4 regions of the Micromonospora sp. CA-111912 genome follow, and region 4 is predicted to be linked to each of the others. Evidence: riboswitches for the same ligand, from Rfam matches in the RefSeq annotation. Region 4 holds a riboswitch; each other region holds the start of a gene.

Region 1 (7,705 bases), 2.3 Mb from region 4:
CCGCCGCGCCGCCCCGGGCGGGGACACGGGCCTCCGGCGGCTCAGGAGCCGGCGGCCTCTCCGGTCTGCTCCCCGGTGAAGAGGGCGAGCAGGTCGCCGACCTGACGGTCCGACTCGGCCGGGTGGCGGAAGTGGCCGCTCGGGTTGACCGTGTACTCGTTTCGCCGGCCCACCCGGGTACGCCGGAGGTAGCCGCCGACCTCCAGGTCCGCCACGATCGCCTGGGCGGCGCGTTCCGTGACGCCCACCTCGTCTGCGACGTCGCGCAGCCGGGCGGTCGGGTTCCGGGCGATGGCGAGCAGCACGTGCGCGTGGTTGGTGAGGAACGTCCAGTTCCGGGTGCTCCCGTGCGCGCCAGCCGTCGTCGTCATGTCCGACATGCTATGGCGAGGCCGCCCCGCGTACTCCCCCTGGGCGGCCGGCTGCCCCTGCGGTCCCGGGCGGATCGGTGCGCGGGGCCGGTCTTCACGCGCTACTGCCGCCTCGGGCACGCGTGCAAGAACTTCCCAACGTATGAAATGCGTATCACGTAACGCTTGACGTACCTTTAGCTGCGTGTGACGGTGGAGGAACTGGTCGTGCGGCCGAAGGGCAAGGTGGTGGGGCATGAATCATCTGAGCATGTCGATGACTCAGGTGGGATTGGGGCGGGTTGACCCGTCGCCGGCCGCTCGCCCGGGCGATCCCGGCCCGCTCGCTCCGGGGCAGGCCCTGGCGGAGTTGCACGCCGGAAACCACCGGTTCGTCACCGGGGCGCCGCGCCATCCGAACCAGGACGCCGGCCACCGGGCGGCCGTCGCCGACGGCCAGCACCCGTTCGCGGTGATCGTCGGCTGCTCCGACTCCCGGCTGGCCGCCGAGATCATCTTCGACCGAGGGCTGGGCGACCTCTTCGTGGTCCGCACCGCCGGGCACACCGTCGGCCCCGAGGTGCTGGGCAGCGTGGAGTACGCGGTGACCGTGCTGGGCACCCCGCTGGTGGTGGTGCTCGGCCACGACTCCTGCGGCGCCGTGCAGGCGGCCCGGGCGGCGGCCAGCACCGGAACCGCACCCGTCGGCCACCTGCGGGCCGTGGTGGACGCCGTGGTGCCCAGTCTTCGCCGGGCCGCCGAGCGCGGGGTCGAGGACATCAACGGGATCGTCGACATCCACATCGCGCAGACCGTCGAGGCGATGCTCGCCGACTCGTTCGTGCTGGCCGCCGAGGTCACCGCCGGGCGGTGCGCGGTGGTCGGGATGTCGTACCGGCTCAGCGCGGGCGAGGTGCGGACGGTGGCCGCGGTGCCCGCCGGCTTCGCCGCGGCCCCGGCCGTCCCCTCCGCCACGGCTCCGGCAGCCCAGGACGCGCCCACCCCGCCCCCGGGAGTCACGCCGGCCGCTCCGGCGGCCCCGGCCGCCGCCTGAGACGCTCGTGGGGCCACGACACGGCGAGGGCCGCCCTGCGGGTGTGCGGGACGGCCCTCGATCGCGTGGCGGCGTCGTCAGAGCAGCGACATGTGTACGTGGTCGGTGTGGTCGGAGGGCCCGCTGTAGGAACTCCAACCGCTCGCCGGGAACCAGATCTGCCGGTTCCAGATGACGTAGTAGATGCCGAGCCGGTCGGCGTTGCGGATGAGGAACGCGGCGAGGTTGTTGCCGTACATCCGGGTGTCGTTGTTGTGCCAGGGGGCGAACCCGCTCTTCTGCAGCGACCAGTCGCAGGCCCGACCCTTGGGGTGCTCCCACGGCCCGCCCGGTCGGTAGCAGCCGACGAACCGGTGGAAATTGGCCTTTTTGGTCTCCTTGTACGCGTGTAGCGTGCGCGGCGTGATGCAGCCGGAGGTGGTCGGGTCGTTCTCGCTGCACGACTCGGGGCGCCAGTCACCGTCGGAGGTCCGGCCCGGCGCGATCTTCGCGACCGGGGATGTGGCGTTGACCAGGCCACCGGTGAAGCCCTTGCCGCCGACCAGCGCGAGGGCCTTTTTGGCGTCGCGCTGCTTTCCCCCCATGATCGCGGTCTGTTTGATCTGCTCGCGGATCTCGACCTCGACCGCGAGCTTGGCCTGCTCCGCGTGCTCCTTGGCGTCGTTGACCTCGCCCAGCTTCCGAGCGTTGATCATGTTGAGCTGGTCGAGGGCGGTGGCGCGCTCGACGAACGAGTCCGGGGTGCCGCTCTCCAGCAGCATCGCCATCGCGCCGATCCGCCCGGTCCGGTACGACTGGGCGGCCATCTCGCTGATCTGCGGGGCGAGCGCGTTGAGCTCCTGTTCGGCCCGCTTCACCTCTTCGTCGAGCTTGCGCTGGCGGTCCTTGGACTTGTTGAGCTTCGCCTGGGCCTGGGTGTAGTCCCGGTTGGCGGCCTCGATGACGTCGGTGATCAGCTTGGGCTCGTCGTCCTCCTCGTGCCCCGAGGGTTTGGGGGTGGAGGGCGCGGCGAACGCCGGGGCGGCCGGGCCGGCGAGGATCGCCAGCGCGGCGAACACGGCCGCCACGGGTACCAACCAGCGGCGCAGGGGTGCCGTCACAGTTTTCCCTTCCATCGACCGCCGACCGGGTTAGCTGACGGGTTCGGGGCGGAAGTGGCCCCTACCGCTGTCGCGGATTCACCCCAGGCACCTGGGTCCCCGGCTCGCCTCGCGGCGATTGGGCGGCGGCACCGCAGGCGCCGCTGCGCGCCTTCGGCGGTGACCGGCAGCGAGGTTACCCGACAGTCCTCGTGGGGATCTACGTCCGGATGCCGACTAAAAGCGTTATTTTGTAATTGCTTTCGGTAGTCAGTGACGCGATTCTCACGCGTGACACCACTCTCAGTCACGCTGCGGAGTGTCACCATGTGCTGTCCGTGCTCCCTTCTCGGCCGGCCCACCGGGCCGGGGAATCGATGGGGCGGGCCGGACCGCCGGGAAACCGGTCGTCGGGCCGCCCACCGCTGAGCGCCTCCAGCGCGAGGTCCCGCTCCGCCGGGTGCCGGGCTGCGCCGGAGGTACGCGAGGCCGGCACGTCCCCGTCGCCGCCCGGCCGGCCGGGCCCGGCCGCTGCGGCCCGACCCGCTGCGGTGACCATCGCGGCCAGCCCGGTCGTCAGCGGTACGGCGGCGATGAGGCCCAGTGTGGCGACGGCGCTGCGGACGATCTCCTGCGCCATGAACTCGGTGGTCAGGATCTCGGTCACCGGGCGGGAGTCGGCGGTGAGCAGGAGCAGCAGCGGCAACGACGCGCCCGCGTACGCCAGCACGATGGTGTTCACCGTGGACGCGATGTGGGCCCGGCCGACCCGGGTGGCCGCCCGGTAGAGCTGCAACCGGGACAGCCCCGGGTTGGCGTTCGCCAGCTCGGTCACCGTGGCCGCCTGGGTGACCGTGACGTCGTCGAGCACCCCGAGCGAGCCGATGATGATGCCGGCCAGCAGCAGGCCGTGCAGGTCCACGTCGCCCCGGAACATCGACAGGGTGGTGGCGTCCTCGCTGCCGTGGCCGGTGAGGTGGGTGGCGGCGGCGGCCAGGGTGCCGAGGACGCCGGTGAGCACGAGGCTGCCCAGGGTGCCGAGGACGGCGACGGAGGTCTGCGCGCTCACCCCGTGGGTGAGGTACAACACCACGAACATGATCAACGCCGAGCCGACGATGGCGATCAGCAGCGGTGACCCGCCGGCGCCGATCCCGGGCAGCACGAACGTCAGCAGGATGGCGAAGCTGGCGGCCAGGCCGGCCAGGGCAGCCAGCCCTCGCCAACGGCCGAAGGCGACGATCGCCAGCGCGAACACCACCGCCAGCCACACCAGCGGGGTGCCGCGCTGGTGCCCGGCGATGTTGTAGGCGCTCGTCCACGGGTCGGCCGGGTCGGTCAGCTCGACCAGGACGATCCGGTCGTCGACGGCGACGGTGGGTGCGCCGGGACCGGTCGGGACCGGCGTCTCGACCTGCTGTCCCGCGTCCGGCCCCTGCTCCACCCGGACGGTGACCGTGCCGCACGGGCCGTCCTGCGCGCCCGAGTTGTCCTCCGGCGTCTCCGGCTGCGGCGGACACGCCTCGGTGACCACCCGGGTCACCGTGCCGTGGTACCGGGGCACCGCCGCGCTGCCGTCGCTCTGTGGGCCCCCGTCGCGGGGCCAGAGGACGACTGCCGCGATCACGGTGATCACGAAGAGCGGCACCACGGTCGCGACGAGGACCCGCCGCACCCCGGGCGGGGCGGGCGGGGCCGGTCGGGTGTGGTCGGCGCCCATCGACGGTCTCTCCAAACGGTGCGACGGCCCGGCATCGGCCGCCGGGTCGGCGCCAGCCGGCGGGTGCGCGGGCGGGCGGTGCGGAATCCGGACGACCATCGCCCGAGATGGTAACCATCCCCACCTGGGAACGCAGATCGCGCGCCTGGTCTGCCCGCCGCAACATGCCCCGACTGACCTCCGGGATCGATCGGTCCGCCCCGGGTTGCGGGGACCGGTCGCCGCACCGGCCGGGACCGGGTGGGCGGCGGTGCGGCCGCTCGTGGCGTGTTCGGCCCGGGCGTCCACCCGGACCGGCTAGCCTGAACCGGGTGCGGACGGCGACGGTGCTGACTGCCGGGCGGTGGGCCCGGCTCGCGCTGCTGATCTGCACCCTGGTCGGGCTGGCCGCGATGCACACTCTCGGCCACGGCGCGCACGGCGGCGGGGGCCACGGCGGTCACGACCGGGCCGGGTCTCCCGACGCGCACCCGGCCGCCTCCTACCGCGCCACCACGACGGGCGGCGCTTCCGCCATGACGGGCGCTGCCCTTCCCGTGGTCGACGTTGGGGCGGGTGCCGTGCTCCGCGTCGGCGTGACGCGGGTGGGTGCGATGCGGATGTTGCCCGAGGGCTGTCCGGTGGCGGGGTGCCCGTCCGCGCGGCTGCTGCCCGCCGGCGATCCCGGTGCCGGCCCGCCCGGCTGGAGCATCTGCCTGGCGGTGCTCGGCACGCTCGCGGTGGCGCTGTTCGTGGCCGTGCTCCTGCTCAGCGGGGTGCGGTCGGTCGGCCCGTCCGCCCGTCGGCCCGCCGGGCCACCCGCCGGTCCGCGTGCCCCACCGCCCCGGCCGATCGGCCTGTGGCTGGCCGAGATCTCGGTGTCGCGTACGTAGGACGCCCCGACGCGGGCGCCCGGCCCCTGCTGCCGGCGACCCGTGTCCCCGTCCTGCCCGCGTACGCACTCGACATCGAAGGATCCAGACCGTGACCACTCGTACGATCGCGCGCCGCGCCGCCCTGGCCGGCGGGGCGCTCATCGCAGCCCTGGCCCTGACCGCCTGCGGCGACGCCGACCACACCTCCTCCGGCCACGACACGCCGCCCGCCGCGACCAGCGGCGCACCGGCGAGCGGGTCGGCCACGTTCGGCGACGCCGACGTGATGTTCGCCCAGATGATGATCCCGCACCACCGGCAGGCGGTGGAGATGGCCGAGTTGGCCGACTCCCGGGCCGCCGACGCCGAGGTCAAGCGCCTCGCCGTTCAGATCAAGGGTGCCCAGGGGCCGGAGATCGCGACCATGACCGGCTGGCTCACCGGGTGGGGTCGCCCCGTCCCGTCGGACGGGCCCGGGCACGGGATGCCGGGGATGGACCACGGCATGCCCGGGATGATGTCCGACGCGGACATGACCAGGCTGGCGGGCGCGACCGGCTCGGAGTTCGACCGGCAGTTCCTGACCATGATGATCGCCCACCATGAGGGTGCGATCACCATGGCGAAGGAGGAGTTGGCGAAGGGCGCGCACGCCGACGCCAAGGCCATGGCCCAGGGGATCGTCACCGCCCAGCAGGGCGAGATCGACGCCATGAACAAGATCCTCGCCCGGCTCTGACGCCGGCGGCCTTGTGGTGGGGGCGGGTCTCTCCGGCCCGTCCCCCCGGTCCCGGGCGGCGATCCGGAGGTCGGTCCCGGCCACGGGACTAAATTGGGCCCGGCGGTGAAAAACGGGATCGGGTGGCGTGGGCGGCGGGCGCGGTCAGCCGCGCTTCATGAGGCGGCCGACGGCGGCCATCATCTCGGTGGCCATGTCGTCGGCCCGGCCCTCGGCCGCGCCCTCGTGCATGCAGTGCCGGGCGTGCCCGTCGAGCAGGCCGAGGGCGACCTTGTCGAGGGCGGCCTGGATCGCGGAGATCTGGGTGAGCACGTCGATGCAGTAGCGGTCCTCGTCGACCATCTTCTCGATGCCGCGGACCTGGCCCTCCACGCGGCGGAGCCGTGCGAGCAACTGGTCCTTGCTGGCGGTGTACCCCCGGGTCGGGGCGGGCGTAGGTGCGGTCATGGCATCGAGGATAACCTACCCCCAGGGGGTATGCTACGGTTCTTTGCGGCAGCGATACCCCCCACGGGTATCGGAATGCCGGAGATGGCTGTGGTCCGCCTCACGATTACCCCCCGGGGGTATGGTGAGGCCAGGAGAGGGGAATTGCGATGATCACCACGACATACCAGGTGCAGGGGATGACCTGCGGGCACTGCGCTACCTCGGTCAGCACCGAGATCGGCGCGATCGAGGGCGTCAGCGACGTCCAGGTGGAACTGGCCGCCGGCCGGGTCACCGTCACCAGCGAGGCCCTGCTGGACACCGACACCGTGCGCGCCGCCGTCGACGAGGCCGGTTACGACCTCGTCGGCGCGTGACGCCGCCCGCACAGAATCGAGGTACCCGATGAACACGGCGACGAAGCTGAGCGGTTTCGCCCTCGGCCTCGCGGCGGTGTTCGGCGCGGCGTACGGGGTCGGCCGGGTGGCCGGCCCCGTCGCCCCGGCCGCCGAGACCCGCCACGACGCCGGTGACCCCGCCCACGGCAGCGCCGCGCAGCCCTCCGGCGACGCGCACTCCTCCACCGACGACGCCGCAGCCCACCTGCCCGGCGGGCTGCTCGTCTCCGACCGGGGCTGGACCCTGGCCCCGGTGGCCGCGCCGGCCGGCGAGTTCGCCTTCCGGATCACCGGCGCCGACGGTGCCCCCGTCACCCGCTACGACGTCGCGCACGACAAGCGGATGCACCTGATCGTCGCGCGGCGGGACCTCTCCGGCTTCCGGCACGTCCACCCGGAGCTGGCCCCGGACGGCACCTGGCGCGTCGCTTCCCCGCTCGGCGGCCCGGGCGTCTGGCGCGCGTTCGCGGACTTCACCCCCACCGGTGGCCCGGCGCTGACCCTCGGCGTCGACGTCACGGTGCCCGGCCCGGTCGACACCCGGCCGCTGCCCGCGCCGGCGAGCAGCGCCACGGCCGACGGCTACACCGTCACCCTGGCCGGCTCGCCGCAGCCGGGCCGCGCCACCGAGCTGACCCTGACCGTGAGCCGGGACGGCACGCCGGTCACCGACCTGCAGCCCTACCTCGGCGCGTACGGGCACCTGGTGGCGCTGCGCCAGGGGGACCTGGCATACCTGCACGTGCATCCCGAGGGCGCGCCCGGGGACGGGCGGACCCCGGCCGGGCCGGCGGTGACGTTCTCCGCGGAGTTCCCCTCGGCCGGCGCGTACCGGCTCTACCTCGACTTCCGGCACGGCGAGGCGGTGCACACGGCCGAGTTCACGGTCGTCGTGGGCGCCCCCGCCGAGCCCGGCGGCCCGGCGACGAGCACGCCGGCCGCCACCACCAGCCCGACTGCCACCGCCCCGACCGCCACCGGCACCCCGAGCGCCGGTGCCGGGCACGGGGTCCCCGGGCACGGGCACGACTCACAGGAGGGCTGAGATGACCTCGCCCACGCGGCCGTTGCAGGTCGCAGCG
Region 2 (7,705 bases), 3.2 Mb from region 4:
CCGGTCCGTGATCGACCCGGCCCCGGTGCACCGGATGCCCGTCGGGCCCGCCGCGAGGACCGCCGGGTCGCGCGCGCCGCCGCGCGGCTGACCTGTCCGCGACACCGCCGTCTCGCGACCGCACCACCGCACCCGTCCGCCCGGCCCGGTGGCGCCCCCGCGCCCCGCCCGGTGGCGCGGAGCGCCCGCTTCCCGCATCCACCCGCCCGTTAGGTGCCGACCATGGACATCGTTCTCCACCAGTTCCTCGTCGAGGTGCCGCTGGCCGCCGCCATCTGGTCGGTGCTGCTCGTGGTGGCGCTGGGCGTTCTCACCGCCCTGGTAGCCCGCCCGCAGCGGGACCGGCCGGTGGTCGACCCCACCCCGCCCGCCGTCGACCCGGCCATCGAGGAGGCCGTCGACCTGCGCCGGTACGCCGAGGAGGTGGGGGTGGCCGCCGCCGGCGCCGCCCAGACCGCCCGCCGGCGACGCGACGCGTGGCTGGCCGCCCAGGACGCCCTCGATCGGGCCTGGCAGGCGTACGACGAGGCGGAGGCCGCCGCGCGGCGCTTCTCCGGCGCGGGGGCACTGCCGGTGCCGCGTACCCCCCGCACCCCCGCCGAGTACGCCGCCCGGGAGCGCTGGCTGCACCACGCCGCCACGGCCGCCCACCTGCGCGGCGAGCTGTCCATCCGGCAGCTCTGCGACGTCTTCGCGCACCGGGACGGCTGGGACCCCCGGCTGCATCCGGTTCAGCAGGAGGTCGTGCTGGCCCGGGCGGTGCGGGACGGGAGGCAGGCCGGCCACCGGGCGGCGGCGGCCCGGGAGCGGGCCGCCTGGCGTGCCGCCGAACTGGCCGCCGAGGCCGCCCGGGCGCTGGCCGTCGAGGCGTGCGCTGCCGCGGAGCGGGCCCGCCCCGTCCGGGTGCCCGCGCCCCGGGCCGCGACGGCGAACGCTCGCCGGACCGTCCCGGCCGCCCGCTGGCACCCGGCCCGGGCCGGCTGACCTGACCCCCGACCCGGGTGGGTCGCGGTGCGGCCCGAATTTTCTTTATGACGCCGGTCACATCTCCCGGGTAAACGGGCAGTCGACCCATCGGGGCGGGTCCACCGACATAACTCGCCGACGATCAAGACTGATCGTCCGGTTGTCGCCCGGGGGCCCCTCGAAGGCTCGTAATCCCATTGAGTCACGTCAGTTCCCAATGGGTCGCAAGAAAGCTGATCGGAGAGGGTTTAAGCAGGTGGGAAGGGCTTGGCAGGGTCTCGACCGGCCAGTAATGTCGGCCCGTCCGGTGCGGTACCCGATCGCTAGAGGCGACGCCGCGCGGGCCCGCTCAATCGTGACCATCACGAACCGGGGACCCAGTGCACGTGTGGGGTGAATCCGCGGGCCACGGCCTGCGGTAGGGCGATCTTCCCGCCCGAATCCGTCAGCTAACCCGGTAGGCGGTGTCGGAAGGAGTGCCATCCTCGTGCAGCGCGACCCCATCCCTCGGTTGTTCCTCCACCGCGGCGCCGTGGTGCCCGCGTCCGTCGCCCCCGGGCTGACGAACTGACCGGCGCACCCGCCCGTACGCCCGGCTGACCGGGCATCTTCCCAGAGCGGACCTGACCGGCTGTGGACGTCTCGTCCACGCCACCGTGCGACGACGCATGCCCAGGTGCCCCCGCTCTCCGCCCCATCCCGTGGAGGAACACGTGAACGACCACCTCAAGCGGCAGTTGCGACGTCTCGCCACCGAGCGCCCGTACCAGGTCGTCGCCGGCTCGGCCGCGGCGCTCCTGCTGGCCTCCGGCACCGGTGCGTTGCTGGCCGGCGCCGACGACACCCCCGCCCCGCGGCAGACCACCAACGCCGCCGTGGCCGAGATCGCACCCCGCCTCGACAGCGCGGCCAGCCGCGCCCAGGCCCGGGCAGGCGCGACCGCGTCCTCCAGCGCCTCGCCGTCGCCGAGCGCCACCACGGCCGCGCCGAACCCCGACCTGACCACCAAGGCGGCCCCGAAGCAGACCACGGCGCAGCCGGTCACCCCGAAGTCGCCGTCGTCGAAGGTTCTCGACTACGCCTACCAGGCGCAGACCACCTACTACTACTGCGGCCCCGCGGCGGTGCGCAACGCGCTCTCCGCCACCGGCGTCGGGAGCACCCAGGACGGGCTGGCCAGCCGCCTCGGCACCACCGAGATGGGCACCAACTCGGCCGAGGACACCACCCGGGTGCTCAACGGGATGGTCAAGGGCGACCCGTACCAAACCCGGATGATCCCGGGCGGTGCCGCCACCGGGGCCCAGATCGACCGGCTCAAGGCGGACGTGGTGAAGGCGGTCGGCGCCGGGCGCGGCGTCGTGGTGAACATCGCCGGTGACGCCACCGACGTCGACGGCGGCTGGCATTCCTTCCCCGGCGGCCACTACATCGCCGTCGTGGGCTACCGCAACGAAGGCCGTACCGTGCGGATCGCCGACTCGGCCAACCCGGCCGCCTCGGCGTACTGGATCAGCACCACGGCCCTGGCGCACTGGGCGGCGACCAGGGGCTACTCGGCCTGATCACCCTTCCCCCACCGGGCCCCGGCTCTCCCCGTGAGCCGGGGCCCGGTGCTGTCCCGCGCCGTCCGGCACCGGGCCGGGCCGGCACCGCGGCCGTCCGGGTGCCGTCCGGCACCGTGGCCGTGACCGAACCCGTCGGCTCCGGCCTCAACCCTGACGCGAACTTCTTGATTACCGCGGGAAGCTGGAGGGGGTGGGGGAGGGCGGGGTGGGGGTCGGGCGGGGGGTGGGTGGGGTCCAGGTCGGGGTCAGCTCGCGGCGGGCCGCTGCCAGGAACGCCTCGGCGTACTGGTGGGTGGGGAAGTCGCCCAGGTAGCGGGAGCGGGTGGCCCAGCGGGCCGTTGCCTGCGGGTCGGTGTCGAGCAGGTGACCGAGCACCTCGTCGAGGTTGGCCGCGTCGCGGCGCAGCACGTAGCCCGAGCCGGCCAGGGGGAACCGCTCGACGAACCGGTCGCCGTCGCCGCCCATGTCCGTGACCGCGTACGGCTTGCCGGAGTAGAGGTAGTCGGAGATCACCCCGGAGACGTCCGAGAGCAGCGCGTCGGAGCGGTTCACGCAGTCGACCAGGGACATCTCCCGGCTGGCCGCAGCGCCCCAGACGTGCTGCCGGCCGGTGCGGGCCCGGTCCGCGGCGAGCAGCTCCGTGAGCCGGGCGAGCTGCCGCGCCGACGCCGGATTCTGCCCGGTGTACGGGTGGGCGCGCAGGATCACCGTCGCGCCCCGGGCCAGCAGCCCTCGGACGAGGGTCTCGCCCACCGGCAGGGAGCAGTAGTTCGCGTCGGCGTGGTGCCCGGTCCAGGTCGGGGTGTAGAGCACCGTCGGGTTCGGCAGGCCGGTTGCCGGCTCCCGGCGTACCTCGATCGACTCGACCTGCGGGCGGCCGACCACGACGAACTTCTCCGCCGGGATGTCCACCCCCGCGCGGGCGTACCGCTCGATCGCGGCCGGGCCGGCCACGAAGATCCGGTCGAAGATCGCCGAGACCGGGTTGGCGCTGGGCGCCTTGTCGCTGTCGCCGTGGTGGATCTGCACGTGGGTGAGCTGGGTGAACCGGATGCAGTGGCTGTTCTTCGCCCCGTGGTTGACGTAGAACGCCACCTTGAGACTCGGCACCAGCGCCTCGTCCATCGCCTTGAGGGTGGGGCAGTACACCACCGGGGCAGTGGTGGCCGCGGCGATCGGGGCGAGGAACTCCGGCTCCCGCACCATCACGAGGAACGGCCGGCCGATCCGCTCCAGGTAGGGCAGCCACATGGTGACCTGGTACTCCGACCCCGGCGGGGCGGAGAAGTGCAGCAGGAACTCCGGCTGGTGCGCCCGCAGCGCCCGGGTCACCGCACCGCCCCCGGTCCCCGGCCGGAACCGCCGGCGGGCCAGGTCCAGGGCCACCGCCCCGGTGCCCGCGCCGACGCCCAGCGCCAGCAGCAGGGCGACGAACGCCGGCAGCGCCAGCGCGGCGGCCAGCGCCACTGCGGCGAGCAGCACCAGCAGGGCGTCGGCCAGCCGACCGGCGACCAGCGGGGCCCACGACCGGACCGGGAGGTTGGCGGCCCGGATCTCCAGGTCACCGGCCTGCCGCAGCGGCCCCACCAGCAGCACCAGCCCCAGCAGCACCAGGGCCGTGGCGGCCAGCGCCGGGTCGAAGCCGGCGTCGAGCCGGCGGGCGTACCCGACCAGGATGCCGGCCGCGAGCAGCACCGACTCGGCAGTGCTGTCGGCGGCCGGCCGGACCCGGCGCTCCCAGCCGGCGGCGGCCAGGGCCGTCACCGCGAGCGCCAGCCCCCAGCCGGTCGCCCCGGTCAGCGCGAGGGCGAGGAACGCCAGCACCGCCAGGCCGGTGGTCGCCACCCGGGCGGTCAGCTTCCTGACCAGGTCACCACGCATGTCGTTTCCGCTTCTCCCGCCGTGCTGCGGTGGCCGTCGTCGCTCAGCCGGCCGTGGCCGGGGTCGCCGTCGGGCCGCCCTGGGCGGGAACGTTCGCGGCGGGCCCCTCGCCCGGTGCCCGCCGGACGTCGATGACCTGCCCGGTCAGCTCGGAGATCAGCACGTCCAGCGAGGACTGGGCGACGGTCTCCGCGGCGAGCAGGGTGTGCTCCGGCTCCTCGCCGAACGCCTTGGTGCGCATCGGGGTGGCGGTGCGCTCCGGGTTGATGCAGTTGACCCGTACGCCGAACTCGGCCCACTCGTCGGACAGCGCCTGGGTCAGGTTGACCAGCGCGGCCTTGGTGGCCGAGTAGAGCGCGTAGCGGGCCCGGCCCCGGGTGTACGAGCTGGACGTGTAGAGCAGGAGCTGGCCCTTGGTCTGCTGCAGGTACGACAGGGACTGCCGGGCGATGGTGACCGGGCCGACGAAGTTGACCTGCAGGACCCGGTCCATGGTCTCCTGGTCCATCTCCGACAGCTCGCCCTTCTCCAGGACGCCGGCGGTGACCACCACGTGGTCGATCCGGCCGGTGGCCTCGAAGGCGGTCTTCAGCGCGGCCTCGACGTCGGCGGCCCGCTCGACGTGGGTGCCGGTGGTGGAGCGGCTGAACGGGAAGACCTGCGCGCCGTAACGGCGGGCCAGTTCGGTCAGCTCGTGACCGATGCCGTAGCTGCCGCCGAACACGACGACGGTCCGGCCGGTCAGCTCCTCGGTGTAGGAACGGTGGTCGGTCAGCTTGGGTGCCTGCGCGGCGGCGAGCTGGAAGAGCTTGTCCGCGAGGTGCACGTCGACCGGGTGGGTGACCTTGATGTTCTCGTCCGAGCCGTCGATCACCTTGATCGGGGTGCCGGGCAGGTAGCGCAGCACGACGCCGCAGTCGTCGGTGGCGGCGAAGTTCGCGTCGCCACCGGCGATCCGGTACGCCTCCCGGATGGTGCCCGAGCGGAACGCCTGCGGGGTCTGGCCCCGGCGCAGGGTGGACCGGACCGGGATGTCGGTGATGCACTCGTTCTCGTCGACCTGGATGATCGTGTCGGCCGAGGGGATCGCCACGTCGACCGCCGTGTAGGTCCAGAGCGCGTTCACGCACTCCCGGACGATCCGGCCGCTGAGCAGCGGGCGCACCGCGTCGTGGAAGAGGATGTTGACGTCGCCCTCGCCGATGGCGTCCAGGGCGATCCGGGTGGTCGCGTTGCGGGTGTCGCCGCCGGAGATGACCTTGCTGACCTTCCGGAAGCCGGCCTTGTCGACGATCTGCTGGGCGTCGGGGACGTGCCCGGCGGCCATCAGCACGATGATCTCGTCGATCTCGGGGGCCGCCTCGAAGACCGCCAGGGTGTGCTCGATGATCGGCTTGCCGGCGATCTTCAGTAGCTGCTTCGGGATGCCCAGGCCCAGCCGGGTCCCCGTGCCCCCCGCGAGGACCACCGCCACCGTCCGCGAGGGGCGCCAGGGAGCCGGGCTGGCCGGCGTGGCGTCCGGTGCGGCGGTGTGGTCCTGCGTCATTTGCCGTTCCTCACTTCTGCGTGGGGTGGGGGATTCACGCCTCGATGACCGGTTGGTGGATTCTGACCGGCGTTGAGGGAAACCTTAACGCGGGTGACGGAGCGCCCGGCCGGGGCAGCCTCGGCCGGTGCGCTCCGCCGTCCTACTTGTGGCTCTCGTACGCCTTGCAGACCTCGTCGGTGGGGCCGTCCATCTTCAGGACGCCACCCTCCAGCCAGATGGTCCGCTCGCAGGTGTCCCGGATCGAGCTGATCGAGTGGCTGACCAGGAACACGGTGCCCGCGCTGGCGCGCAGCTCCCGGACCCGCTGCTCGCTGCGGGCCCGGAACTTGCGGTCACCGGTGGCCAGCGCCTCGTCGATCAGCAGCACATCGTGCTTCTTCGCGGCGGCGATGGCGAAGCGGAGCCGGGCGCCCATGCCGGAGGAGTAGGTCCGCATCGGCAGCGAGGCGAAGTCGCCCCGCTCGTTGATCCCGGAGAACTCGATGATGTCGGGGGCGAGTCGCTTGACCTCCTCGGGGTGCATGCCCATGGCCAGGCAGCCGAGCACCACGTTGCGCTCACCGGAGAGGTCGTTCAGCAGGGCCGCGTTCACGCCGAGAAGCGACGGCTGGCCCATGGTGTAGACCGCGCCCCGGGCCGGCGGGAGCAGCCCGGCGATCGCCCGTAGCAGGGTCGACTTGCCCGAGCCGTTGCTGCCGATCAGCCCGATCGCCTCACCCTGGTACGCGGTGAAGCTCACCCCCTTGACCGCGTGCACCTCGCGGATGTTCGGCGCGTTGGTCCGGGACACGATGCGCTTCAGGGCCGAAACCGGGCTGCTGCCGCCGGTGGCGCCCTTGTGGATCCGGTAGATCACGTGCACGTCGTCCACGACGACGGTGGGGATCCGTCCGGCGTCCACCACGACGGCCCCGCCCGCCGGCTGGGTCTGGTCAGCCACGGCCGTACTCCTTCTCTCCGCGCCAGAAGTAGACGAATCCGCCGATCCCCATCACGACGGCCCAGGCCAGCCCGAGCGTCCAGAGCCGTAGCGGGGACGTCACCAGCTGCGCCTGGTTGGACTCCAGCAGCGCGTACCGGGCCAGCTCGATGTAGATCAGCGGCGGGTTGCACTCCAGCAGGGACGCCGCCCAGCTCGGCAGGTGGTCTCGGAACAACACGACCGGATAGAGCACGCCGGACGCGTACAGCCAGGTCCGCATCACGAACGGCATGACCTGCTTGAGGTCGGTGAGCTTCGCGCCGAGCCGGGCCATCACCATGGTCAACCCGATGTTGAAGACCGTCTGGAGCGCCAGCGTGGGCAGGAGCAGCAACCAGCGGAAGGTCAGCGGCTCACCGGTCGCCAGCACGATGCCCGCGAGCACCACCATCGACATGAGCAGCTGCTGGAACTGCACCAGGGTGACGGTGATCGGCAGCGCGGCCCGGGGGAACTGCAGGGCCCGGATCAGGCCCAGATTGCTGGTGATCGCGTTGGTCCCGTTCTGCACCGCCGTCTGGGTGAACATGAAGACGAAGACACCGGTGCAGAGGTACGCGATGAAGTTCGGGACGTTCCGGTCCTGGGACATGATCACGCCGAAGATCAAATAGTAGACCGCCGCGTTGGTCAGCGGGGTCAGCACCTGCCACAGCTGGCCGAGCTGCGTGTTGCTGAACGTCGAGGCGACCTTCGCCCGCGAGTACGCGGTCATGAAGTGTCGGTATGCCCACAGCTTGCGGGCGTACTCGGCCAGGG
Region 3 (7,705 bases), 1.8 Mb from region 4:
GGCCGACGCCGCGACCTGGGGACGTATTCCCCGTACCTACGTGCGGCTCACCGCCGACCGGTCGATTCCGCTCGCGCTACAGGACCGCTTCATCGCCGACGCCGACGCGCTGACCCCCGACAACCCGTTCGACGTCCGGTCGCTCGATGTCAGCCATGCCGGGGTGCTGGTACGCCCCGGCGACACCGCGGCCCTGCTCTGCTCGCTGGTCGAGGCGTGAGCGGTCGCTGGTTGCCGTGACCACGAGGCGCACGTCGGCGGGCTGTGGTCCGGGCCGGGCGGGTTACACGACCGGTAGCGACGACTCGTATCCTGTGCGCGAAGGTCGGAAGTAACTGAAGGGGGTCGGTGTGAGTAACCGGATCGAGACGCTGGAATTCCAGGCGGAGGCGCGCCAGCTGCTCCAGCTGATGGTCCATTCGATCTATTCGAACAAGGACGTCTTCCTGCGTGAACTCATCTCCAACGCCTCCGACGCGCTGGACAAGCTGCGCCTGGAGTCCATGGTCGACAAGGATCTCGCGGCCGACGTCTCCGACCTGCACATCGAGATCGAGGTCGACCGCGACGCGCGCACCCTGACCGTCCGGGACAACGGCATCGGCATGTCCCGCGACGATGTCGTCGGCCTGATCGGCACCATCGCCAAGTCCGGCACCGCCGAGCTGCTGACCAAGCTGCGCGAGTCCAAGGACTCGGCCGGGTCCGCCGACCTGATCGGGCAGTTCGGGGTCGGGTTCTACGCGACCTTCATGGTGGCCGACAAGGTCACCCTGGTCACCCGCCGCGCCGGGGAGGCCGAGGGCACCCGCTGGGAGTCGACCGGCGAGGGCACGTACGTCGTGGAGACCATCGACGACGCCCCGCAGGGCACGGCCGTCACCGTCCACCTCAAGCCGGAGGACAGCGACGACAACCTGCACGACTACGCCGCCGACTGGAAGATCCGCGAGATCGTCAAGCGGTACTCCGACTTCATCGCCTGGCCGATCCGGACGACCGTGGAGCGCCCGGGTGAGGACGGGGCGACCACCAGCGAGGTGCAGACCCTCAACTCGATGAAGGCGCTGTGGGCCCGCCCGCGCAGCGAGGTCGACGAGGCCGAGTACAAGGAGTTCTACAAGCACGTCAGCCACGACTGGGCCGATCCCCTCGAGACCATCCACATGCGGGGCGAGGGGACCTTCGAGTACGAGGCGCTGCTGTTCCTGCCGTCGCACGCCCCGGTCGACCTGTTCGCCCCGCAGGCCCGTCGCGGCGTGCAGCTCTACGTCAAGCGCGTGTTCATCATGGACGACTGTGACGCGCTGATGCCGAACTACCTGCGCTTCGTCAAGGGCGTCGTCGACGCCCACGACCTGTCGCTGAACATCTCCCGGGAGATCCTCCAGCAGGACCGTCAGATCCAGGTGGTCCGCCGCCGGCTGGTGAAGAAGATCCTCACCACCGTCAAGGAGCTGAGGGCCAACGAGGCCGAGAAGTACCGCACCTTCTGGTCGGAGTTCGGCCCGGCGCTCAAGGAGGGCCTGCTCGACGACCCGGACAACACCGAGGCCATCCTGGACATCGTCTCCGTCGCCTCCACCAACGACCCGGCGGAGCTGACCGGCCTGCGCGACTACGTCGAGCGGATGAAGGACGGCCAGGCCGACATCTACTACATGACCGGTGAGTCCCGGTCGATGATCGAGAACTCGCCGCACATGGAGGCGTTCCGGGCCAAGGGCTACGAGGTGCTGATCCTCACCGACCCGGTGGACGAGGTGTGGGTCGAGCGGGTCGGGCAGTTCGACGGCAAGCCGCTGCGCTCCATCGCCAAGGGCCAGGTCGACCTGGACACCGAGGAGGAGAAGAAGGAGGCCGAGTCGGCCCGCGAGCAGCAGCGCCAGGAGTACGCCGACCTGCTGACCTGGATGACGGGCCGGCTCTCCGACAGCGTCAAGGAGGTCCGGCTCTCCACCCGGCTGACCACCTCGCCGGCCTGCGTGGTCGGCGACGCCCACGACATCACCCCGACGCTGGAGAAGATGTACCGGGCGATGGGGCACGAGGTGCCGCAGGTCAAGCGGATCCTGGAGCTGAACCCGGGGCACCCGCTGGTCGAGGGGCTGCGCAAGGCCCACGAGCAGGACACCGGGGCCGACGCGCTGGGCGACACGGCCGAACTGCTGTACGGGATGGCGTTGCTGGCCGAGGGCGGCGAGCTGGCCGACCCGTCCCGGTTCACCCGGATCCTCGCCGACCGGCTGGCCCGCACGCTGTAGCCGCCGCCACGCACCGCGCGCCGGGCTCCCGGTCGACAATGTCGACCATGGACGCCCGGCGCGCGCCGTTGCGCCTCCCGCCGGGCGGGCGGGGCCCCGGGCGGGCGGGAGGACCGGGATAATGGCCCCATGCTTCGGGGACGGCTGCGCGGGTTGGTGTCGGTGTCGGTCGGGCTGCTCCTGCTACCCGGCTGCTACGGGCCGGAGCCGCAGGTCGACAAGATCCGGACCAGGGAGCTGGCGATGCAGGACGCCGGCCGCAAGGTCACCCTCGTCGAGCAGGCCGTCAAGCGGGAACGCCGGCACCCGAACCCGGCGCAGCGGTACGCCCGGGAGGCCGCCCGGGTCGCCGGCACGGAGGTCATGCGGATCGGTGGCACCCGGACCGGGGCCGGGGTCTCGCTGATCGTCCGCGTGCACGGGGTGGCCACGGCGGTCGACGCGTCCGGCCGGTCGATGAACGAGCCGTTCGACCTGCCGGTCTGCTATGCGATCAGCGTTGAGCAGGACGCCATGGACGACCGGGTCGACGAGGTGTCCTGTCCGGACGGTTCCCCGCTCACGATCTCCGTCGACCCGGAACTTCCGGGCTCCGCCGAGGACGACCTGCGCCGGGCCCTTTCCACCGGCGGTGCGGTCACCGAGCAGGCCGTCCGCGCGGCGGTCGACGGCCTCGACCTCGAGCCTCTGGTCAACCGGCAGGTCGCCGCCGTGGGCGGGGTCGTGGGGGTGGCGCTGCGGGCCAGTCAGTACGACTGTCTGCTGGCTCGCGTGGAGGGTGGACGGGTCGAGGTGTGGCGGCCCTCCCGGGTGCAGCTCGCCCCCGGGGAGTTGAGCTGCACGGCCGACACCGCCGTCGCCGGGCACGGCCGCCGCCCGCCCCACTGAGCTGTGTGGGCGATCACCGAGCGTTTCCGAGATCCGATGTGCGCAATCGGCCCCCGATCACACTCGGTGATGGGGTGAGGTTGTCCGCTGGCGGTTCACCCTGATCAGACTCGGCCCGGCGTTCGCCCTGCACGGCTGGCGGAGTCTCGCAAGTCGACGATGTGGCCCTTCGCCCGAGCGGGTGAAGAACTTCACAAGAGGTGGGCACTCGTCACCAACGGTGCCTAGCGTCGGTCGAGTCCGCGAACGCGGCGACCACGGTCGGTAAACGCCTAGTCCTGCCGCCGACCGTCGGTTCCCTTGTCAGTCAGGCAGGAGCGGGGGACCCACATGTTCCTCGGTGCACCGCACCTCGGGGTGAAGCCGCCTGCGGCGGCCGGGCTCCTCGGCCCGAACCCGACAGCTCACCTCGCCGGCGTGGAGGAATCACACATGGCAACTGAATACACCGCCCGCCACCGTCGGATGACCGTCCGCCGCGCCGCCGTTGGCACTCTCGCCGCTGGCGCACTCGCCGGGGCCGTCGCCCTGGCCGGACCGGCCGCGCCGGCCCAGGCCGCGGTCAACTGGGACGCCGTCGCCTCGTGCGAGTCCGGCGGCAACTGGCACATCAACACCGGCAACGGCTACTACGGCGGCCTGCAGTTCTCGCAGGGCACGTGGGCAGGTTACGGCGGCAAGAGGTACGCCGCCCGCGCCGACCTGGCGACCCGGAGCGAGCAGATCCGCATCGCCGAGAAGGTGCTCGACGGCCAGGGCATCGGGGCGTGGCCGACCTGCGGCAAGAAGGGTGGCTCGACGAAGGGCAGCACGAAGTCGGAGCGGAAGTCGGAGACGAAGGCCGCCCCGAAGGAGCGGTCCTCACGTACCGAGAAGCCGGCCTCGCGCAGCAAGCGGGACACCACGAGGAGCGCCCCGAAGAGCGCTCCGTCCAGTGGCGGGACGACCTACGTGGTCCGGTCGGGCGACACGCTCTCCAAGATCGCCACGGCGCAGGGTGTGCGGGGCGGCTGGCGCGCGCTGTGGGAGAAGAACGAGCGGGTCGTGGGCGAGCACCCGAACCTGATCTTCCCGGGCCAGCGGCTCAGCTTCTGACGCGCCCGGCCGGGTCGGTGCGACCCGGCACCCCGGTCCCGGGGCACCCAGCACCGGAAGCGCCCGGCCGGTTCCTCCGGCCGGGCGCTTCCGCGTCCCCGACGGGCACGCCACCCAGGTGAAGTGCTCGCGGGAGCACCGTCGCAGCCCCGCAAAACGAGTCGGCCGCTGGGCCCGGCTCCGGGCACAATGGCGCGATGCCGCGCCGAACCGCCAAACTGCTCGACGACCTCGACGAACTGCCGTACCGGGAGCGGATGACGACCCTCGCCGCCCGGGCCCGGGCCCTCGCCGCCGCCGGCCGGCTGGACGGGGTGCTCGCTGATCTGCGCGCCGGGTCGGCGTACCACCGGTTTCTCGCCGTGACCGCGGCCCAGGTCGTCGGCGACCGGGCCGGCATGGCCGCCGCCCTCGACGACCCGCACGCGGCGATCCGGGCCGTCGCGGTCCGGGTCTGCCTGCGCGCCGGCTGGCTCACCGCCGACGACCTGCGCCCCCTGCTCGTCGACGCCCCGGCCGACCTGCGCCGGCTGGTCTACCGGTCGCTGCGGTCGCTGCGTCGCCCGGAGGTCGCCGACCGGCTCGTCGACGCCGTCCGCGACCGGTTCGGCGACGCCGAGGCGGTCGCGCTGCTGCCCGCCTGCGGCCCCGACACGGTACGCCGGCTGCTGCCCCTGCTCGACCACGCGCTCGGCGGCGGGGCGGCCCTGGCCCGCCGGCACGGCGACGTCCTGCTCGACCACGCCGAGGCGGCGCTGCCCGGCCCGGAACGTTCCCGCTGGTGGGCGACCCGCGCGGGCGCGCTGCTCGGCACGGCGGCCGACCATCCGGAGCGGGTGCTGACCCTGCTCGAACGCCACGCCCCGGCCGACGGGCTCCCCGGCGACCTCACCCGCTACGGCGTGCTCGCCGCGGCGTCCCCGGCCCGGGTGCTCGCGCTGCTGACCGCCCCGGCCCGCGCCGGCTGGCTGGCCCGGGCCGCCCTGCCCCCGGCGCTGCTGCGCCGCCTCGCCGCGCTGCCGCCGGCGGACCTGGTCACGCTCGCCCGGCGGCTGCGCGCCGACGACGCCCGCCTCGCGGCGCTGCTGGACGCGCTGCCCCCGGCGGCGCGCGGCACCCTGTACGACGCCGCGCTCGCCGACGTCGAGACGGCCGCCGTGATCCCCTCCCGGGCCGTCATGGCGGTGCTGCCCCGGCGCTGGCGGGAACGGGAGGCCCGCCGGGTGCTCACCCTGGACCGGGTCCGCGCCGACGAGGCCGCCGTGCGGGCGTGGAGCGCCGAGCTGCCCTGGCCGGAGGCGTCCGGGGCGCTGGTGCCCGCCCTGCGCGCCGCCGACGCGGGGGACCGGGCGACGGCGTACGAGCTGCTGCTCACCGCCGCGCGGCGCAGCGACGACCCGGCGGCGGTGGCCGAGGCCGTGGCCTGGCTCGTCGGGCTGCGCAACGAGCAGGACCCGGTCCGGTCGGCGGCGTTGGCCACCCTGGCGACGATGGCCCGGTCGCTGCGCGCCGACTCGCGGCCCGTGCTGGCCGCGCTGGTCACCGACGCCACCCACGCCCGGGACGCGTCCACCCGCACGCTGTCCGCGCTGGGCGACCTGGCCTGCGGGGTGCTGCGCCACCACGTCGACGAACCGGAGCTGCTGGGCTGGGCGCTGGACACCCTCGACGCCCTTCTCGGCGGGCACCACCTGCCCCCGCTGGGCCGGCTCGACCACGGCCTGCGCCGGGGGCAGGAACGGGTCGTCCTCGACCGGCTCCTGCCCTGGATCACCGCCGGCATGGCGCGCGGCGAGTTCACCGCCCTGTTCGCCGTCACCCGCGCGCTGGGACGCCGGGCGTGGCGGCTGCCCGCGCTCCAGGAGCTGCTGCACCGGGCCACCGGCCCGGGCAACGTCTCCCCGGTCGTCCGGAACGCCGCCGACCTGTGGCTGGCGGACCCGGCGCCACGCGGCGAGCGGGTCGCCCTCCTGTTCGCCGCCGACCCGTCGGTGATCACGTTCGAGGCGGTGTGGCGGACGGTCTGCGGGCGGCGCACCGACCTGCTCGACCGGGTGCTGCTCGGCCCGCCGCCGCGCGGGGCGTTCCTGCCGGCCGGGCCGCGCTGGGTGCCCGGGTATCCGTGGCACGTCGACCGCTGGCTGCCCCGGCACCGGCGGGCGTACGTCGACCTCCAGGCCCGGCTGGCCCGGGACGCGGGCCAGCCGATGCACGCCCGGGCCGCCGCGCTCGCCCGCGCGGCGCGGGTCCCCGACGCCGGCCGCGAACTGGTGCTGCGGTACGTCGACTCGGCGAACGTCACCCTCGCCGAGGCGGCCCTCGGCGCGCTGCCCTGGACCGACCGGCCCGAGGAGGCCCTGACCACGCTGCTCGCGCACGCCGACGACGACCGGGCCCGGGTGGCGATGTACGCCGCCGGCCGGGCCGCCCGGTTCGTCGCCCCGTCCGCGCTGCTGACCCGGCTCGCCGGCATCGCCCTCGGCCGGGGCAGGGTGACCAGCCGCAAGGAGGCCGTCCGGCTGCTGGGCCGGTACGGGCCGCCGGAGGCGGTGCCGCTGCTGCGGCAGGTGTGGCAGCAGCCCGACCAGCACCGCGACGTCCGGGCGGCGGTCACCTCCGCCGCCCGGCAGCGGCTGCACACGCCGCAGAGCTGGGCGGTGCTCGACCTGGCCGTCGGCGGCGGCCGGGAGGACACCCTGGCCGTGCTGGCCACCGGGCCGCACGAGGTTCCGGAGCCGCACCGACCCCGGTACGCCGGCCTGGTCGTCACCGCCTGTCGCAGCGGCGACGAGGTGGTCTCCCAGGCGGCGCTGACCCGGCTGGTGCAGTGGGCCCGCTGGGCGCCCGACGTCACCGACCTGGTCGTCGAGGCGCTGACCGACCTCGACGCGCACGCCGGCTGGCCGGCCCGGTCGATGCTGCTCGGCGCGCTGCTGGACCTGCCGCACCGCCCCGAGCGGGCCGCGCTCGACGCCGCCCTGCGCCGGCTGGTGGCCCTCGACGCGGCCGACGACGACCCGGGCGGGCCGGAGCGGGATCGGCCGGCCCGCCGCCGGATCGACGCGATCCTGCGGACCGTGCGGGTGTGGGCGCAGCGCGCCGGCGTCGACGCCGACCGCGACCCGGCCCGGGACGCCGCCCGCAACCTGGCCCGGCACCCGGGGTTCGTGGCCGGGGCGGCCGGGCTGTTGACCGCCCTGGTGCGCCTCGACGGGCGTACCCCGCAGCAGCTCGTCGCCGAACTGACCGAGCTGTGCGAGCTGGCCGCCGGGCGCCCGGCGCTGGCCGCCCGGCTGGCCGACGCCCTCGCGGACCGGGTGCACCGGGGCGCCGCCGTCGTGGACGCCGGGCTGCTGCTGGCGGCGGCCCGGGAACTGGCCGCCCGGGACGACGCGGCCGGGCTCCTCGCGCTGGCGCTGACCCGGGCCGGGGAGCCGTACGGCTGGTCGACGCCGTGG
Region 4 (7,705 bases):
ACATTGAGTCGGGTCCGGATCGGGGACGGAGGGTGTTGGCGTGGGCGCAGGTCATGACCATCACGGCGCGGTGGCGAACGCCGCAGACCGCCACTCAGGGCGACTCTGGGCGGCCTTCGGGCTACTCACCGCCCTGATGATCGTCGAGGCGGTGGCCGCGTTCGGCACCGGCTCGCTGGCGCTGCTCTCCGATGCCGGGCACATGTTCACCGACGTGCTCGGCATCGGCATGGCGCTGGCCGCGATCACCGCCACCCGGCGGGCCACCGCCGACCCCCAGCGCACCTTCGGGCTCTACCGGCTGGAGGTGCTCGCCGCGCTCGGCAACGCCGTCCTGCTCAGCGGCGTCGCGGTCTACGTCCTCGTCGAGGCGGTCCGCCGGTTCGGCGACCCGCCCGAGGTGACCGCCGGCCCGATGCTCGTGGTGGCGACGCTGGGCCTGCTCGCCAACGTTGCCGCGTTCGCCCTGCTGCGCAGCGGGGCGAAGGAGAGCATCAACATGCGTGGGGCGTACCTGGAGGTGCTGGGCGACCTGCTCGGGTCGGTCGGGGTGATCGGCGCCGCGGCGCTGATCACCGTCACCGACTGGTGGTGGGCGGACCCACTGGTGGCCGTCGCGATCGGCGTGTTCATCCTGCCCCGCACCTGGCGGCTCGGGCGGGCCGCGGTGCGCATCCTGGTGCAGGCCGCGCCGGAACATCTCCAGGTGACCGCGGTGCACGACCGGCTGGCGGCGGTGCCCGGCGTGGTCGAGGTGCACGACCTGCACGTCTGGACGCTGACCTCCGGCATGGAGGTCGCCTCGGCCCACCTGACCATGGCACCGGACGCCGAGGTGGGCGCGGTGCTGACCGCGGCCCGCACCGCCCTGCACGAGGACTTCCACATCGAGCACGCCACGTTGCAGGTGGAGCCCGGGGCGTCGGCGGGCCCCTGCGGGCCGACCGGCTGGTGATACCCACACCCATCAATTAGGTGGTGTATTGTGCCTTCATGCCGGTTTTAAGAGTATTGGCCCACGCACCGTCCGCCACGGAGGCAGCGGGGGTCTCAACCGCACCGGTAGGCTCTCATCCGGCCTCCGCCGGGCGGCGCCCTCCGGCGCCTGCGGTGGCCGCCGCCTAATCGCCTCCTGGCGAGCCGGGGAACCATGTTCGTGGGGTGCATCCGCCTGAGCGGTAGGGATCTTCCGTCCCGAACCCGTCAGCTAACCCGGTCGGCGACTGACGGAAGGACATACGTATGCCAGTAGTGGCACCTGTACGAAGGACCGCCGCCCGGATGGCGGCGATGCTGGTGCTGACGCTCGCCGTCGGCCTCGGGTTCGGGCCGGTGGCCCCGGCCGGCGCGGCCCCACCCACCGGCCTGCGCGCCCCCACACCCGGCCAGGACGAGGAGGGCGGCACCCCCGCCCTGCGCGCCCAACTGGAAGCGGCCAGCAAGGGTTACCTGGACGCCAAGAGAGCCCTGGCCAACTCGGTCAAGCGGCAGCAGCAGCTCGGCAGCCAGCTCAAGACGGTCGAGGCGGAGCTGACCGTACGCGGCGCCAAGGTCGACGAGATCGCCGGCGTGGCGTACAAGTCGGGCCGGCTCAGCCCGGTGTCCGCGCTGCTCAACAGCACCAGCCCCGCAGGCTTCCTGGACCGGATCGCCGCGCTGGACGCGGTCGCCACCAACGAGGACCGGGCGCTGCGCGACCTGCTGGAGACCCGGGACCAGGCCGCCAAGACCCGGCTGGCCCTCGACGGGGAGATCCGCGAGCAGCGCAAGCAGGTCACCGTGATGGCCAAGCGCAAGGGCCAGGCCGAGCAGGCCCTGACCGTGGCCAACGAGAAGGCCAGCGCCAGCGCCAGCGGCGGCGGCGGGACCAACCGGGGCACCTCCAGCGCGAACGCCACCCCGGCGAAGCGCAACTCCGACGGGTCCTGGCCGTCGGAGTCGTGCAGCGTGAACGACCCGACCCCGGCCGACGGCTGCATCACCCCACGGACGCTGCACGCGCTCCAGCAGGCCAAGTCTGCCGGCTTCACCCGGTACGTCTCCTGCCACCGGCCCAGCGGCTCCGGCGAGCATCCCAAGGGACGGGCGTGCGACTTCGCCGCCCAGAAGGGCGGCTTCGGCGGGGTGGCCTCCGGCGGGGACCGCACCTACGGCAACAACCTGGCGGCGTACTACATCCGCAACGCCGACAACCTCGCCGTGCTGTACGTGATCTGGTTCAGGCAGATCTGGCTGCCCAGCAGCGGCTGGAAGTCGTACAGCGGGGGCAACGGGGACCCGTCCAGCGACCACACCAACCACGTGCACCTGTCGGTGTACTGACCGCGCGGCGGGTGGCCCCCGCCATCCGGGGGCCACCCGCACAAGCCGTGGGGCCCGGCCTGAGCAGCCCGGCCGCGCCGCTCAGGCCGGCTGGGCCGGGCCGTCCCCGGCGCGGTCCAGCACCTCTCCCAGCCTCCGGGCCAGCCCGAGATGCGCCGACCGGGCCTGCCGGAAGGCGTACCGGAACAGTGGCGCCGGGGCGGCAAGGGTGATCTCCACGTCGATCCGGACCACCCCGCCCGGCTCGTCACGCAGCCGGGTGCGGTTGCGCACGGTGGTGGCCGGCCGCTGCCGGGCCACCGTGACGATCTCGTCGTCGGTGACGACCAGCACATCCGCCTGGTACGTCACCGGGAAGCGCAGCAGACCGGCGGCGAGCCGGTCGGTGATGGCGTAACTGGCCCGGGCGCCCGGCCGGGCCGGCAGCCGGCGCACCCGCGTGATCAGTGGATGCAGCTCGCCCTGCCGGGCCGGGTCGCCGAGCAGCGCCACCGCCTCGGCCCGCGAGCAGCGGGCCTGAACCGAATACTGGAAGGTGTCTCGCCGAAGCACGTCCCGATCGTCCCGCACCCGGCGCCCGGAGGGAAGGACCACCGCCCCGGCCACGGTGAACCGCCCCAGAGTGACCGAGTGAACCGCCGCCCCAGAGTGACCGAGTGAACCGCCGCCCGATAGTGACCGACCCAGGGTGAACCGACCCGGCGGCCGACGAAGACCGGGGCACCCGGGGCGGGCTGGGCGGGCGGCCGTCAGGCGCCCGGCAGCACCTCGGGGGTGGCGGCACCGGCACCCGCGTAGTAGGGCTCCGGAGCGCCGAACAGGCCGAGCAGCCCGGTCACCCAGAGCTGTCGGTGCACGAACCGGCTCGGCTCGGTGACGACCAGCTTCACGCTGCTGACCTCGGCGGTCTGGAAACCGGCCACCATCGCGCTGATACCGACGGAGTCGATGAAGGTGACGAGGCGCATGTTGAGCTCGATGCGGGCGGGACGCCCCTTGGCGAGCACCTCTGCGATGGCTTCGCGCACCTCGTACGCGGTGTCGACGTCGATTTCGCCGCGCGGGACGATCTCGATGACACCACCCGACAGTACCGACTTCACGATCGACAGGCTCACGCGAGCACCTCCACTCGCCCGTTCACGGGCGCCTCATCAGTACGCGGGCCGCGACCGAGAGTATTCCTCCGACGGCCTCGGTCGCCACCCCTCGGGATGAGCAATTCATGGATCAGGACACAGCGGGCTGGCCCTTATCCGGACTTTTCACGTCCTGCTCAGCGGACGATCGACCGGGGCCGACGTCGCCGACCCAGGGTAACGGTGACCCCCGACCTTCGCGCGCACATTGTGCGCCGGGCGCGCCCCGCCCCGCCCCGCCCACAGCGGACCGGGTGAGAGAGGTCACCGCCGCCGTTGCCCGGCCCGCCTACGCTCGGTGGCGCCCGTCACCCGTACCACGGAAGGACCACTCATGATCCGGAGACTGGCCGGCCTCGCCGGCGTCGGCGCACTGCTCGCTCTCATGCTGGCCTGCGGCTTCGGCGGCGCGGGTGACGACGACGATGACGACGACGGCGACGACTTCGCCCGTGGCGCTGCCGTGGTGTCCGTCCGCTGACCGCCGCCGTCCGCTGGCCGCCGCCAGACGGGCCGCCGCCGGACGGGCCGCCGCCGGACGGGCCGCCGCCGGACGGGCCGGGTTTGCGGCCGGATCCGGCGGGGCACTGCCCGACTGGGCGGACGGGCGGACCGCCGGACCATGCCGGTGGGCGGGGCGCCCGAGCCCTGCCCAAGCCGAAAAGCCGAAGTGGCCGCAAGCTTCGGCACCCCGAGGAGGTAAGAACGATGTTCGGAACCGATCTGCTGGAACGCCGCAGCAAGCCCGAGCGAATCGCGGACCAGGCGTGGCAGCACCTGGTCTCCGCCGTCAGCTCCGCCGGGGACAATGTCCGGGACACCGCCCGTTCGGCCCGCCGCAACGGTTCGGGCCTCGCCGACGACGCCGGTGACCTGGTCGGCTCCGCGGCCGAGGCGGCCCGCCGCCGGGCGTTGCTGGCCTTCGACGCGCTCGCCGGCCGCCGCCCGGCCCTGCCCTGGACGCTGCTGATCGGCGCCGCGCTGGTCGGCGCGGCGGTCGGCTGGGCCGCGGGGTCGGCCGCGCGGGCCGCTGGCGACCGGAACGCCGACGACATCGAGTTCGTCGACGTCGACCGGCCCGACTCCCCTGTCGGCCTCGACGGCTGACCCGACCGGTCCGGCGGCGCGGCGATCTCCCGCCGCGCCATCGGACCGACCGAGAACCAGATCGACCGACCGAGAACCAGACCGACCGACCGGCCGAGAACCGAAACGGACCGGCCCGCCGAGAACCGCTAGCGGGCGACGGTGGCGGTGCAGCTCAGCACCGGCACCGAGTTCGCCCCGGTGAAGCTGCCGAGGAAGCCGAAGCTGGTGCTGGCACCGGTGCCGAGGGCGCCGTTCCAACCGGCGTCCCGCACCACGACCTGGGTGCCGGTCTGGGTGAACGAGCCGCCCCACAGCTGGGTGAGCCGCTGCCCGTCGGCGTAGTTCCACGCCACCGACCAGGCGCTGCTCGGTGACCCGGTGTTCCTGACGGTCACCTCGCCCTGGAAGCCGCCCGACCAGGATCCGGTCACCTTGTACGTCGCCGTGCAGCCGCCAGCCGGGGCCGGCGTGGTCGGGGACGGCGGCGGCGTGGTGGTTGGCGGGGGCGTGGTGGGCGGGGGCGTGGTGGGTGCCGGGGTGGTCGGCGCGGGCGTGGTCGGCGACGGACTGGTCGTGCCGCCGAGCCGGTCGGCTACGAGGATGCCCCGGCCGTTGGTGCCCAGGTAGACCCGGCCGTAGACCCGGGGGTCGCCGGTCAGCGCCTCGCCCGCGTTGCCGTACTGGTGCTTGTCGTCGTTGATCCGGACCCAGCTCACGCCGGCGTTGTCGGACCGGAACACGCCGTGCTGGCCGTCGACCGTGCCGAAGGTGAACAACGCCGGGTACGTCTGCCCGGGGGCCGCCTTGCCGAAGCCGACGTTCACCGCCGACGACACGTTGGCGAGCTTGGTGAAGGTGGCGCCGGAGTCGGTGGAGTGCCACAGGCCGCCCTCACCGGCCAGCCAGATGTCGCCCTCCCTGCCGGGCAGTGCCTTGAACTTCACGTTCCCCGTGGTCGGCAGGCCGGTCGCGGCCGACGCGGCGAAGCTGGCCCCGCCGTTGGTGCTCACGTAGAACCTGCCGCCGCCGAAGCCGTAGAACTTGTTCTTGTTGACCCGGTCGGACTCGACCACCGCGTTGGCCGGGATGCCGGTCGCCGGGGCCCACGAGGTGCCGAAGCCCACCGAGCGGACCACGGCCTGACCGGCGTCGCCGGGCGCCCAGACGAACTGGCTGCCGTCGGCGGACGCGGCCACCGTGCCGCCGCTGTTGATCCCGGACGGCTCGCCGCCCTGGAACCAGTTTCCCCCGCCGTCGGTGGAGAACGCGACGTGGCTGTCGCCCGGCCGGTCCGCGTCGGCGAAGTTGCCGGCCCGCACCAGCACCGACGGGTTGGTCTCGGCGTAGTCGAGGCTGGTGGTGCTGGTGAAGTTCGGCTGGGTGAACATCATCGGCGGCACGGCCGCGAGGTCGGTGTGCCGGAAGCCGCCGATGTCCCCGAGCGCGCTGACCAGGGGTGCCCCGGACGGCGGGCTGACCAGGTCGAGCACGGCGGTCTCCTCCAGCCCCTTGACCATCGGCTTGATGGTGAGCTGGCCGCCGGTGTCCCATTTGGTCAGGTCGGTGCTGCCGTAGATGGTCGCGCCGGTGCCGTACAGGAAGCGGTTGGAGTCGAACGGGTCGATCTCCACCGACTCGTTCATCCAGCCCAGCTTCGGGGTCTCCTCCGGCGGGGACGGGTTGCTGCCGAAGGTCAGCCACGGCACGGAGCTGACGTCCATCGTGTACTTCTTGGTCTTGTTCGGGTAGCTGCCCCAGTCCCAGATCCGGGTCCAGGTCGCGCCCCCGTCGGTGCTGCGCCAGAAGATGGCGTCCGGCCACCAGGAGATCTGGGTGGCCACCACGAGGGTGTTCGGCTTCTGCCGGTCGATGGTCAGCCCGGAGTAGCCGAAGTACGCGTCGGTGCTGGACGACGGGATCGGGCTGATCCGCGTCCACGCGCCGGTGGCCCGGTTGAACTTCCACACGTCGCCCTTGGCCCCGTCGTACGGGCCGCCGGTGTCGCTGGTGGCGATGTAGAGGTAGCCCCCGACCGGGTCCACCACGCCCTTGTGGGCGAGGTACCCGGTGGGCTGGCCGGCGATCCGCTCCCAGGTCGTGCCGCCGTTGGTGCTGCGGTAGACCGGGTTCTCCTTGTCCGCCACGCCGACGTAGACGGTCTGGGTGGCGGTGCCGGCCGTGCCGGTGCTCTTGTCGAAGCTGACCCAGGTCAGGCCCTGGTTCTGGCTCTGGTAGCCGCTGCTGTCGTTCGGGTCGGCCCGGTAGTTGCCGACGTTGGGGAAGTTCGCCACCTTGGCCCAGGTCGCCCCGTAGTCGGTGCTGCGCCACAGGCCGTTGCCGCCCTCGGCGCCGTAGTACAGGATGCTGTTCCTGTTCGGGTCAACCGCCAGCCGCTCGCCCATCCCCCGGCCGGGCATGTTGCCGCCGTTCTTGAACGGCAGCGCGGTGACCTGCCAGGTGGCGCCCTTGTCCGTCGAACGCAGGATCGCGCCGTTGTTCGGGTCCCAGTCGTTGGTGTACATGCCGACGGCGGCGTACACCCGGTTGGTCTGCACCGGGTCGGTGGCCAGGCTGACCACTCCGTTGTATCCCCACTTGTCGGCGTCGACCCAGTCGAGCAGCGGCGTCCAGGACTGGCTGGTTTGCTCCCAGCGGTACGCGCCGCCGATGTCGGTGCGGGCGTAGATCAGGTTCTTCTCGGTCTGGTTGAACACGATGCCGGGGACGAAGCCGCCGCCGTCGATCCGGACGTTCTTCCAGGAGTACGGCTCCGCCGCCGCGGCGGCGGCCGGGGCGGATGGGGCGACGGTGAACTGAACGGCCACGACTGCTGTGGCGGCGGCCAGCACGGTGGTGACCGCGCCGACGAGACCTCTCCGCATCTGCGGTTCCTCTCGGGATGCCCGTGGGGGTGGGGTACGAGCACGACGCGCGGCGGTCGACGAATGGCCGCGCCCTGGCGCGTCGAGGTGGGGGGAGCGGCCCAGGCTCCCCACCGGCATGCGTGGCTCCCGCTGCCGAGGAAGGAATTCACAGTAGCCTCTCCCCCGACCAGTTTGGAAGCGCTCCCAAGAAAGCCGGTGGACCGGCGCGGGCCACGCCCTGCCCGGGCGGGGTCGCGGAGCGCGGTGGCGGCTCAGCCCGGGCCGCCCACC

Evidence for each region. A riboswitch is a leader RNA that binds a small molecule or an ion and turns the genes downstream of it on or off. The one in region 4 is predicted to bind cyclic di-AMP.
Region 1: it holds a riboswitch for cyclic di-AMP, as region 4 does, so the genes downstream of both, ACQPZO_RS03075 (coiled-coil domain-containing protein) here and ACQPZO_RS23120 (coiled-coil domain-containing protein) in region 4, are expected to answer to the same signal.
Region 2: it holds a riboswitch for cyclic di-AMP, as region 4 does, so the genes downstream of both, ACQPZO_RS10005 (C39 family peptidase) here and ACQPZO_RS23120 (coiled-coil domain-containing protein) in region 4, are expected to answer to the same signal.
Region 3: it holds a riboswitch for cyclic di-AMP, as region 4 does, so the genes downstream of both, ACQPZO_RS15675 (transglycosylase family protein) here and ACQPZO_RS23120 (coiled-coil domain-containing protein) in region 4, are expected to answer to the same signal.

What each region holds. Positions count from the first base shown of each region.
Region 1 is NZ_CP192007.1:651,147-658,851, forward strand. Features, by position in the region: gene ACQPZO_RS03065 (helix-turn-helix transcriptional regulator) at 42-380, opposite strand; gene ACQPZO_RS03070 (carbonic anhydrase) at 628-1,404, shown strand; gene ACQPZO_RS03075 (coiled-coil domain-containing protein) at 1,482-2,504, opposite strand; cyclic di-AMP (ydaO/yuaA leader) riboswitch at 2,508-2,639, opposite strand; gene ACQPZO_RS03080 (YibE/F family protein) at 2,806-4,203, opposite strand; gene ACQPZO_RS03085 (hypothetical protein) at 4,515-5,075, shown strand; gene ACQPZO_RS03090 (DUF305 domain-containing protein) at 5,167-5,796, shown strand; gene ACQPZO_RS03095 (metal-sensitive transcriptional regulator) at 5,941-6,243, opposite strand; gene ACQPZO_RS03100 (heavy-metal-associated domain-containing protein) at 6,393-6,602, shown strand; gene ACQPZO_RS03105 (hypothetical protein) at 6,631-7,668, shown strand; gene ACQPZO_RS03110 (heavy metal translocating P-type ATPase) at 7,670-7,705, shown strand, end outside.
Region 2 is NZ_CP192007.1:2,378,281-2,385,985, forward strand. Features, by position in the region: gene ACQPZO_RS09995 (hypothetical protein) at 1-91, shown strand, start outside; gene ACQPZO_RS10000 (hypothetical protein) at 223-984, shown strand; cyclic di-AMP (ydaO/yuaA leader) riboswitch at 1,303-1,445, shown strand; gene ACQPZO_RS10005 (C39 family peptidase) at 1,668-2,531, shown strand; gene ACQPZO_RS10010 (CDP-glycerol glycerophosphotransferase family protein) at 2,703-4,415, opposite strand; gene ACQPZO_RS10015 (D-ribitol-5-phosphate cytidylyltransferase) at 4,459-5,961, opposite strand; gene ACQPZO_RS10020 (ABC transporter ATP-binding protein) at 6,104-6,904, opposite strand; gene ACQPZO_RS10025 (ABC transporter permease) at 6,897-7,705, opposite strand, start outside.
Region 3 is NZ_CP192007.1:3,775,005-3,782,709, reverse strand. Features, by position in the region: gene ACQPZO_RS15690 (alpha/beta hydrolase) at 1-220, shown strand, start outside; gene htpG (molecular chaperone HtpG) at 411-2,264, shown strand; gene ACQPZO_RS15680 (hypothetical protein) at 2,394-3,152, shown strand; cyclic di-AMP (ydaO/yuaA leader) riboswitch at 3,412-3,585, shown strand; gene ACQPZO_RS15675 (transglycosylase family protein) at 3,585-4,247, shown strand; gene ACQPZO_RS15670 (hypothetical protein) at 4,445-7,705, shown strand, end outside.
Region 4 is NZ_CP192007.1:5,575,559-5,583,263, forward strand. Features, by position in the region: gene ACQPZO_RS23115 (cation diffusion facilitator family transporter) at 41-955, shown strand; cyclic di-AMP (ydaO/yuaA leader) riboswitch at 1,109-1,238, shown strand; gene ACQPZO_RS23120 (coiled-coil domain-containing protein) at 1,243-2,322, shown strand; gene ACQPZO_RS23125 (SRPBCC family protein) at 2,404-2,874, opposite strand; gene ACQPZO_RS23130 (STAS domain-containing protein) at 3,072-3,440, opposite strand; gene ACQPZO_RS23135 (hypothetical protein) at 3,796-3,942, shown strand; gene ACQPZO_RS23140 (hypothetical protein) at 4,170-4,568, shown strand; gene ACQPZO_RS23145 (cellulose binding domain-containing protein) at 4,697-7,432, opposite strand.